2 regions of the Thioalkalivibrio sp. ALMg13-2 genome follow, and region 1 is predicted to be linked to the other one. Evidence: predicted binding sites of a transcription regulator. Region 1 holds the regulator's gene; the other holds the start of a gene.
What was found. The regulator sigma-54, encoded in region 1, starts transcription at its own class of promoters, with help from an activator protein. The targets are predictions, from matches to a motif close to TGGCANGNTNCNTGCTT.
Positions count from the first base shown of each region.

Region 2: F618_RS0110730 (CmpA/NrtA family ABC transporter substrate-binding protein) is a predicted target of sigma-54. The motif match lies at 3,023-3,039, and genes of this name have one in related genera.

Region 1 is NZ_KB906107.1:82,019-86,951, reverse strand. Features, by position in the region: gene rapZ (RNase adapter RapZ) at 1-141, opposite strand, end outside; gene hprK (HPr(Ser) kinase/phosphatase) at 149-1,180, opposite strand; gene F618_RS0107345 (PTS sugar transporter subunit IIA) at 1,229-1,696, opposite strand; gene hpf (ribosome hibernation-promoting factor, HPF/YfiA family) at 1,700-2,038, opposite strand; gene F618_RS0107335 (RNA polymerase factor sigma-54) at 2,055-3,539, opposite strand; gene lptB (LPS export ABC transporter ATP-binding protein) at 3,628-4,398, opposite strand; gene lptA (lipopolysaccharide transport periplasmic protein LptA) at 4,395-4,933, opposite strand, start outside; gene lptC (LPS export ABC transporter periplasmic protein LptC) at 4,915-4,933, opposite strand, start outside.
Region 2 is NZ_KB906115.1:46,344-51,276, reverse strand. Features, by position in the region: gene F618_RS0110740 (ABC transporter ATP-binding protein) at 1-625, opposite strand, end outside; gene ntrB (nitrate ABC transporter permease) at 655-1,503, opposite strand; gene F618_RS0110730 (CmpA/NrtA family ABC transporter substrate-binding protein) at 1,507-2,961, opposite strand; gene F618_RS0110725 (sigma-54-dependent Fis family transcriptional regulator) at 3,150-4,799, opposite strand.

The sequences.
Region 1 (4,933 bases):
GCCCTGCCGGACCTGATCGATCAGGTCCGGCAGCAGCGGCAGCGGGAGGTTGTCGACGCAGAAGTAGCCGGCATCCTCCAGGGTGTGCAGGGCCACGGTCTTGCCGGACCCGGACAGGCCACTGACGATTAGCAGGCGCATGGCCGATTCAGCCCTCCGGGTCCGGGTTGGGGACCGTAGTGGCGGGCACCGCGCGATGGTAGGGCGGCTCCTCCGTCTCGCCGCTCATCTGGCGGCGCTGGCGTGCGCGCAGGTCGTCGCCAGCGATATAGCCCTGCATGTGCAGCATGTGGTTGCGCACGGCCGCCTCGATCATGACCGCGATGTTGCGCCCCGGCGCGATCGGCAGGCTGATCAAGGGGACGCGCAGGCCGAGGATATCGATCTCGCCGCGGCGCCCGTTCAGCCGGTCATCGGGGACCGGCGAGGGTTCGCCATGATCGCGCAGGTCGATGATCAGGCGCAGGTACTTGCCGCCCTTGATCGCGGAATCGCCGTACATGGCGCGGATGTTGAGCACCCCAAGACCGCGCACCTCGAGCAGGTCCTGGAGCAGGGCCGGGCAGTGGCCGCGCACGATATCGGGCGCAATGCGCGCGAACTCGGGGGCATCGTCGGCGATCAGGCGATGCCCGCGCGAGATCAGTTCCAGTGCGACCTCGCTCTTGCCGACGCTGGAGGCGCCGCTGATCAGCACCCCGATCCCGAGGATCTCCATGAACACGCCGTGGCGCACCTCGAAATGAGCCAGGCGCTGCTGCAGGAAATAGCGCAGAAGCGAGATGATCTCGTGACTGCTGGTGCTGGAGCACAGGATCAGCGGCAGCGCCTCCTGCGGGGCGTCGGGCATCTCCGAGAACGGACAGGTGTCCTCGGCGAAGATCACCGCGGTGGTCCCAGTGCGGGCCATCTCCAGGATCAGGTCGTTGCACTGGGTGGCGCTGAGGCTGGAGATGTAGCGTGCCTCGAAGTCGCCGATGATCTGGATGCGGTTGGGCCGGATCAGGTTGAGATGGCCGGCCAGCGGCAAGTCGTCCCCGTCGTCGCCGACCAGCTTGCGGTCGGGTGCTGCATGTTCGCCGTGTACGAAGCGAAGATCCAGGCGGTTTCCCATGGCCTGGATCAGGCTTTCCACGTTGATGTCGCGGGCGATCCCGCCTTCTCCCAGCGCCTCGTTCATGGCAGACGCTGCGCGCCGGAATCGCGGCTGGAGGCGGGTTCCACGGGCTTAGTCCTCGCTGAAGCGGCGCACGAGTTCCTGTTCCAGGGCCGCCGCGTCCCCGGCCCGGCGCAGCGCTCCGATGGTGTCTGGCTGAGACAGGCCGCGGGCGAGCTGGGCCAGCAGGTCGAGATGGTCGCCGGTGGCGGCCTCCGGGACCAGCAGTGCGATCAGGATATCGACCGGCTCGTGATCCATGGCGTCGAAGTCGACGCCCTTTTCCAGGCGCAGCACGGCCACGCGCGGCGCCTCGAGATCGGCCAGGCGGCCATGGGGAATCGCAACCCCATGGCCGAGACCGGTGGATCCGAGTTTTTCGCGCGCGGACAAGGCCTCGAAGATCGCGTTGCTCCCCGGTCCCGTGCCGTCACCTCCGCCGGCGAGGAGGTCCGCCAGGGCCTCCAGGGCCCGTTTCTGGCTGGAGCACTCGGGTTGCAGGCCAATGCGCTCGGAGGTGATCAACTCGGCAATCGTCATGGATCAGGAGGCCTGCTCGCGGTTGCGCTGGGCACCTTCGGCGCGGTGGTGGTCCTTGACCTTTTCCTTGTGCTTGATCAGCTGACGGTCGACTTTGTCGATCAGCGCGTCGATCGCGGCATACATGTCCTCGTGAGAGGCCTCGGCGTGGATGTGATTGCCGCTGACCTGGAGATTGGCTTCGGCCTGGTTGTGCTGATTCCGGGTCTTCTCGTGGGTCAGCACGACGTGGACGTCGATGACCTTGTCGAAGTGGCGCTCCAGCTTCGCGAACTTCTCGTTGACGTAGTCGCGCAGGGCGTCGGTGATGTCCACGTGGTGGCCGGTCAGGTTGATCTGCATGGTCAGGACTCCTTGGTTACTTGCTGCCGGTGGGCATCGAGGCCATCTGCCGGCGTTCGCTGGATGAAGGGATGTGCATCGCCTCGCGGTACTTGGCCACGGTGCGGCGCGCTACGTTGATGCCCCGGTCCGACAGGACCTGGGCGAGCCGGGCATCGCTGAGCGGCTTGTTCGGGGGTTCGTCGCCAATCAATTCGCGAATCATGGCACGGATGGCGGTGGCGGAACACTCGCCGCCATCGTTCGTGCCGACATGGCTGGAGAAGAAATACTTGAACTCGAAGACCCCGCGCGGGGTGTGCATGTATTTCTGCGTGGTAACCCGCGAGATGGTCGATTCGTGCATCTCCAGGGTCTCGGCAATGTCGCGCAGGATCAATGGCTGCATCGCGACGTCGCCATGCTCGAGAAAGCCCTGCTGGCGGTGGACGATCGCCTCGGCGACCCGCAGCAGGGTGTCGTTGCGGCTGTGCAGGCTCTTCAGGAACCAGCGTGCCTCCTGCAGCTGATCACGCATAAAGGCGCTGTCGCGGGCATCCGAGACCTGGCGCACCATGCCGGCGTAGAGGTCGTTGATGCGGATACGCGGTGCGATCTCCGGGTTTAGATCCACGCGCCAGCCCTCGGTGGTGTGGCGCACGTAGACATCCGGGACCACGTATTCCGAGGTGGCGGAGCTGATCTGTGCGCCGGGGCGCGGGTTCAGGGTGCGGATCAGGTCCAGTGCGCGGGCCAGTTCGTCCGGGTCGCGTACGCCGGACTGGCGCTGCAGGGCCTTGTAGTCGCGCTTGCCCAGGCTGTCCATGCCGTGTTCCAGGATCGCCCGTGCGGCCTCGCGGGCCGGGGCGTCCGGGGCCAGTTCGCGTAGCTGGATCTCCAGGCACTCCCGCAGGTTGCGCGCGCCGACCCCCAGCGGGTCGCATTGCTGAATCCAGTGGAGCACTGCCTCGACCTCGTCGACGCCGACGGTTTCATCCTCGCCTCGGCTGATGGTCTCGGCCAGGGTTTCCAGGTCACCCTCGAGATAGCCGTCGGGGCTGATGGCGTCGATCAGGGCCGCCCCGATGCGCTGGTCGCGCGGTGTCAGATGGCTCAGATGCAGCTGCCACAGCAGATGATCCTGCAGGCCCTCACCGTCGTCGTCGCTGGTGTTTTCCAGCGGGTCGCGGTCATCCACGCCCTTGTTGGGCGTCGGGGCCGGCTCGTAGATGTCGTCCCAGCGGCTGTCGGTCGTCAGTTCCTCGGGGATCACGTCGTCGCTGGTGGTGGTGGCCTCCATGCGATCGCCTTCCACCAGCTCGCCGTCCTGGTTCAGGCGCTCGGTGTCGGCCTCGGCATCTTCGTCCTCGACCTGTTCGAGCATGGGGTTGCTCTCCAGCGCCTGCTGGATCTCCACCTGGAGCTCGAGCGTGGACAGCTGCAACAGGCGGATCGCCTGCTGCAGTTGCGGGGTCATGGTCAGCGTCTGACCCAGCTGCAGATTCAGGCCGGGTTTCAGCATCGGGTATGCGGGGCGAGGGTTGGCATTGATGGAATCTTAAAGCCTGCCTTGTGGTTTGTGCACCGACCGGGCCGCATATGGGGCGCTTTCACAGGCGGAAGTTCTCGCCGAGATAGACCCGGCGCACCTGGGGATCGGCCAGCAGCTCGTCCGGTGTCCCGGCGGCCAGCAGGCGGCCTTCGCTTAGAATATAGGCCCTGTGGCAGATGCCGAGGGTCTCGCGCACGTTGTGATCGGAGATCAGTACGCCGATGCCGCGCTGGGCGAGATGCCGAATCACGTCCTGGATGTCGCCGACCGAGATCGGATCCACCCCGGCGAAGGGCTCGTCCAGACAGATGAAGCGCGGATCCCCGGCCAGGGCGCGGGCGATCTCGGCGCGGCGGCGTTCGCCGCCGGACAGCGCGATGCCCGGGCTGTGGCGCACGGTCTCGAGCTGGAACTCCTCGATCAGCGCATCGCCAATGCGCCGGCGCTCGTGGCGATCGAGTCCGGGGCGCAGCTCGAGCACGGCCTGCAGGTTGTCCCACACGCTCAGGCGGCGAAAGATCGAGGCCTCCTGCGGCAGGTAGCCGAGGCCGGCGCGCGCGCGCACGTGGATGGGCGCGCGGGTGATGTCGCGCGCGCCCAGGGTGATGCGCCCGGCATTGGGGCGGATCAGCCCGACCAGGCTGTAGAAGCAGGTGGTCTTGCCGGCCCCGTTCGGGCCCAGCAGGCCGACCACCTCGCCGGGCGCGAGGTCGACGTCCACCTGGTCCAGCACCGTGCGCTGGCCGTAGCGCTTGGTCAGCTCGCGTCCGATCAGGCGGTCGTTGGTTTGTGCCGGTGTGGCGGATGGGCTGGGGGCGGTGGCGTTCATTCGTCGTCGCGCGGCTGGATGGTGATGCGCACGCGCTCGCTGTCGCCTTCGCCGCGTTCGGCCTCGATCACGTCGGTCGTCAGGTCGTAGGTGATGCGCTTGCCGCGCGCCTCCTCGCTGGTGGTGATCACATGGGCCTGGTCGGTGAGGATCATGCGGTCCTCGTTCAGCAGGTAGTCGATGCGCAGGGCGGTGGCAATGCGCATCTCTCCGGTTTCCGGATCGGGTGATTCCAGGCGTGCCGGCTCGCCGTGGGCCTCCATTTCATAGGGGCGGCGATCGCGGGTGCGCACGTAGACCTTGTCGGCCTCCAGGGTCATGTCGCCGCGGATCACGATCACGTCGCCGGTGTAGGTCCCCAGCCCCTGGCGTTCGTCCATCTCCGCGCGGTCGGCAGTGATCTCCACCGGCAGCGCCGGGCCCGAGCCCTGCTGGGCGAACGCGGGCGTGGCCAGCAGCACGAGCAGCAGGAGCGCCGCCACGCGGGCACCCGGTTGGCCCGGACGGTGGCGAAGGCTATGGGGATTCGGGGTCA
Region 2 (4,933 bases), on a different contig from region 1:
CGGCAAGCAGGATCGCCTCGTCCACGTCGTGGGTGATCATGAACACGGTCTGGTGGGTCTCCGACCAGATCTTCAGCAGCTCCTCCTGGATGACCCCGCGGGTCAGGGCGTCTAGGGCTCCGAACGGCTCGTCCATCAGCAGCAGCTTGGGTTCGATGGCGAAGGCCCGGGCGATGCCGACGCGCTGGCGCATGCCGCCGGAGAGTTGCGAGGGCTTGCGGTCCATGGCGTGGTCCAGGCCCACCATGTGCAGGTAGCGCTCGGCGTGTTCCAGGCGTTTCGCCTTGCTCCAGTTCGGCCAGCGGGCGCGCACCGCGAACATCACGTTGTCGCGCGCCGACAGCCACGGCAGCAGGCTGTGGTTCTGGAAGATCACGCCCTGGTCGAGGCTGGGGCCGTTGATCTCCTTGTTGTCCATGATCACGTTGCCGTCGGTCGGTGTGGCCAGACCGGCGAGCACGTTCAGGATGGTGGACTTGCCGCAGCCGGAGTGACCGATCAGGCAGACGAACTCGCCCTTGTTGATGGTCACGTCGACGCCCTCGAACACGGTCATCAGTTCGCTGGAGTCGGGCTGCGGGAAGCGCTGGCTCAGGTTCTCGATTTCGAGGAATCCCTTGCTCATGATAGGTCTCCTGGTTGGGCTGCGCCGACTTAGTCGGCGTAGCGCACGAATTTGGTGGCCTGGGCGAGGGAGGCATCCAGCAGGAAGCCGACGATGCCGATCATGATGATCGCGAAGATCACGCTGGCGAGATCGAGGTTGTTCCACTCGTTCCAGATGTAGTAGCCGATGCCGGTGCCGCCCACGAGCATCTCCGCGGCGACGATGACCAGCCAGGCGATGCCGATGGAGATGCGCATGCCGGTGAGGATGGTCGGGGCCGCGGCGGGCAGGATGACCGTGAACGCGGTGCGCAGGTTCGACAGCTGGTGGGTCTTGGCTACGTTCAGCCAGTCATTGCGCACCGAGGCCACGCCGTAGGCGGTGTTCACGAGCATCGGCCAGATCGAGCAGATGAAGATCACGAAGATCGCCGACATGTTCGAGTCGCGGATCACGAACAGGGCGAGCGGCATCCAGGCCAGGGGCGAGATCGGCTTGAGGATCTGGATGTACGGATCGAACGCCTTGTTCAGCAGCGGCGACATGCCGATCACGAAGCCGAGCGGGATGGCGATCAGCGCGGCCAGGGCAAAGCCCAGCAGGACCCGATAGATCGAGTAGGCCAGCTGGATGCCGATGCCCTTGTCGTTCGGGCCCGCGTCGTAGAACGGGTTGCTCAGTTCGCTGAAGGCGTGGCTGAACACCTGGGTGGGGGCCGGGATGCCGCTGCTGGAACTGCGATCGGTCCCGCCCCCCATCAGTTGTTCGTATTCGCTCAGCTCGCCCTGCTGCGGCGCGAGGACCTCCGGGGCGGTGGCCAGCTGCCACACGCCCAGGAAGACCACGAGCATCACCAGCGAGAGAACGGTCGCCCGGAAGTTGAGATTGCTCAACATGGCTTAGCTCCTGCGGATTGCGAAGCTGTCGAGATAACCTTCCGGGTCGGTGTAGTCGAACACCTTGCCCATGATCTCGAAGTTCTTGTAGGTGTCGCTCGGCGCTTCGTAGCCCAGCTCGGTCATGACCTCGGCGCACTCGCTGGCGAGGAAGACGTCTTCCGCAAGGCGGTTGTAGTCGAAGTCGCGATCCACATAGCCCCAGCGCTTCATCTGGGTGAGGATCCAGGTGGCCATCGAGTGCCAGGGGAAAGGGTCGAAGTCGATCCGGTGCGGATCGTTCTGCACGTTGCCCAGGCCGTCGGCGTAGCGACCGGTGAGCACCTGCTCCACCACGGACTGTGGCTGATTGAGATAGGCACGCGGGGAGATGGCCTCGGCAATCTCGGCCCGGTTGTTGATGTCCGAGCTGTACTGCGTGGCCTCGATCAGCGCGCGGAACAGGGCACCGAAGGTGTTCGGATGCTCGTCGGCCCACGCCGCGGAGCAGGCGAAGGCGCAGCACGGGTGGCCGTCCCAGATCTCCTTGGTCAGCATGTGAATGAAGCCGATGCCGTCCCAGACCGCGCGCTGGTTGAAGGGGTCGGGGGCCAGGTAGCCGTCGACGTTCTCGGCACGCAGGTTGGCGACCATCTCCGGCGGCGGCACGACGCGGATGCTGATGTCGCGATCGGGATCCAGCCCGTGTTCCGCGACGTAGTAACGCAGCAGGAAGTTGTGCATCGAGTACTCGAAGGGCACGGCGAAGGTGAAGCCCTTCCAGTCCTTGGGATCGCGCTTGTCCTTGTGCTTGTTGTGCAGGGTGATGGCCTGGCCGTTGATGTTCTCCACCGCCGGCATGATGTAGTGCTCGCGCGAGGAGCCGGAGCCCAGGGTCATCGACAGCGGCATCGGCGAGAGCATGTGCGAGGCGTCGTACTCACCGGACAGCGACATGTCGCGGGCCACCGCCCAGCCGGCGGTCTTGATCACGTCGACATCCAGGCCGTGGCGCTCGTAGAAGCCCATGGGGTGGGCCATGATGATCGGCGTGGCGCAGGTGATCGGGACGAAGCCGACGCGCAGCTTGGTCTTTTCCAGCGGCCCGCCGTCCTTGATTGCGGCCTTGACCTTGTCCAGCGGCAGGATGGAGCCCAGGGCCGCGGCCACCGTGCCGCCCCCGATCATCTGCAGGAAGCGGCGGCGGTTGATCTCGTTGTGGCCGAACATGCCGCGCACGATCGCGCTCTCTACCGCGCGATCGACCATGGCCTCGTCGCTCAGGTCCTCGCCGGTGGCGTGGGCATCGGCCTGTACGGGCTCATGGGTGGCGCGTCGTTCCAGTTTCTCTTCCAGGTCCGGGGACGCGGTGTCGAAGCAGCTGCAGCTGCCGGGACCGGTGTGCCCGTGGCGGCAGCTGGAGCCGTGGCGCAGATCGGCATTGGCGTCAAAGGGATCGTGAAGACTCTTGGTCGGCATGGTCGGCTCTCCTCGTGGGTCGAATCGATGCGGGCATCGTTGCCGCGCATGTCGAGGGTCATTGCAGGTGCCATGCCAAGCGTGGGGAATGGGCCGCCAGGGCGGCGCGCGAGCGCCGGGAGATCGGACCATTGGTCGACATTGTCGACGAAGGGGACAAAAGGTCCGCTGGTGTCTGAGCGGTGGGCCTAAGTGGTTTCTATGCCGAGCTTTTTCAGGCGATAGCGCAATTGCCGCGGGGTCAGGCCCAGGTCCATCGCGGCGCGGGTCTTGTTGCCCCCGGTCTGCTCGATCGCGCGCTTCAGGCGCTCCGCCTCGGTGGCGTGCACGCGCTGATACGGGCGCACCGCGCTGGTGCAGGACGCGCCGGAAGAGGGCAGGGTTCGGGGCTCGTTGTGCCGCGATGGTGCCGGTGCATGCTCGTCGCGGAGGCCGTGCCGCTCACCCTCGAACGGGCTGATGCGGGATTCCTCGTGCAGGATCTCGTCGATCAGCGGCGTGCCGATGCGGCCGTCGGTGGACAGCAGTACCGCGCGCTCCAGGACGTTCTCCAGCTGGCGGATGTTGCCGGGCCAGTCGAAGGCCTCCAGGCGTTCCAGCACGCCCTCGTCGACGACCACGTTCCAGCCGTGCAGGTGGGTGTAGCGGTCAAGGAAGTGGCGGGTGAGCAGGCGGATGTCGCTGGCGCGGTCGCGCAGGGCCGGCATGTGCAGCGGGATCACGTTCAGGCGGTAGAACAGGTCGAGCCGGAAGTTCCCGGCGTTCACCGCGGCCTGCAGGTTCTGGTGGGTTGCGGCGATGATGCGTACGTCCACCGGGAGATCGCGGTTGCCGCCAATGGGCTGGACCACCCGTTCCTGCAGCACACGCAGGATTTTGGACTGGAGAGCCTCCGGCATGTCGCCGATCTCGTCCAGAAACAGCGTGCCGCCGTCGGCCAGGGCGATCTTGCCGGTCTTGGCGCTGAACGCGCCGGTGAAGGCCCCCTTTTCGTGGCCAAACAGTTCGGATTCCAGCAGGTCGGCCGGGATGGCGGCGCAGTTGATGGAGATGAACGGCTTTGCATTGCGCTGGCTGATCCGGTGGACCATGCGCGCGATCTTCTCCTTGCCAGTCCCGGAGGCCCCGGTGATCAGGACGGTGGCCTGGGTATCCGCAATGCGGTGGACCTGCTTGAGGACATGGCGCAGGGCCGGACTCTCGCCGAGGATGCCGTACTGCCCGCCCTGGGTATCCAGGGCGCTCTTGAGGTAGCGGTTCTCCGAGACCAGCTCGGCGGTGCGCTCGGCGATCAGCTGGTGGATGCGCAGCACCTGGCCGATCATGCTCGCGATCACCCGCAGCAGGTTCAGGTCGTCCTGGAACTGGCGCGAGCGGCGTCGCAGCCGGTGCACGCCCAGCACGCCGATGGCGTGTTCGTCCTGGACGATGGGCACGGCGATGTAGGCGACGGTCTCCTGCGGCAGGGTGGAACGGTCAATGGCGCGCGCGAGGTATTCGGGCTCGTTGTCGATGTCCTGGATCAGGGCGATCTGGCCGGTCTTCATGACGCGCCCGGTGACACCCTCGCCGAGGCTGTAGCTGCCGCGGTCGCGCTCGGCATCGGTCAGGCCGTAGGCGTGGCGGATGCGCAGTTGGCCGCTGTTCGGATCCGGCAACAGGACGCGGCCGCGGTTGAGTCCCAGTAGCTGGGACATCATCCCGAGGATGCGGTAGATCGCGGCATCCGGGTCGCCGGAGCGGCCCATGAGCTTGGCAACCTCCAGCAGCAGGGTGATCTCCTGCTCCCGGGTGGCCAGGTCCGGTGGGGTCGAATCGGATATGCGGTGGAGTGCCATGCCGTGGGTTATGCAGAAAGCCTGCCAGTGCGGAAACGACGTGTTGGTGGGCGTTCGGGGGCGTCTGGCCGGGTCGGGATGACGCGGTTGCCTCGAGGCGGGGCAGGGCCTTGCACTGTTGGGTTGCGCTTGCC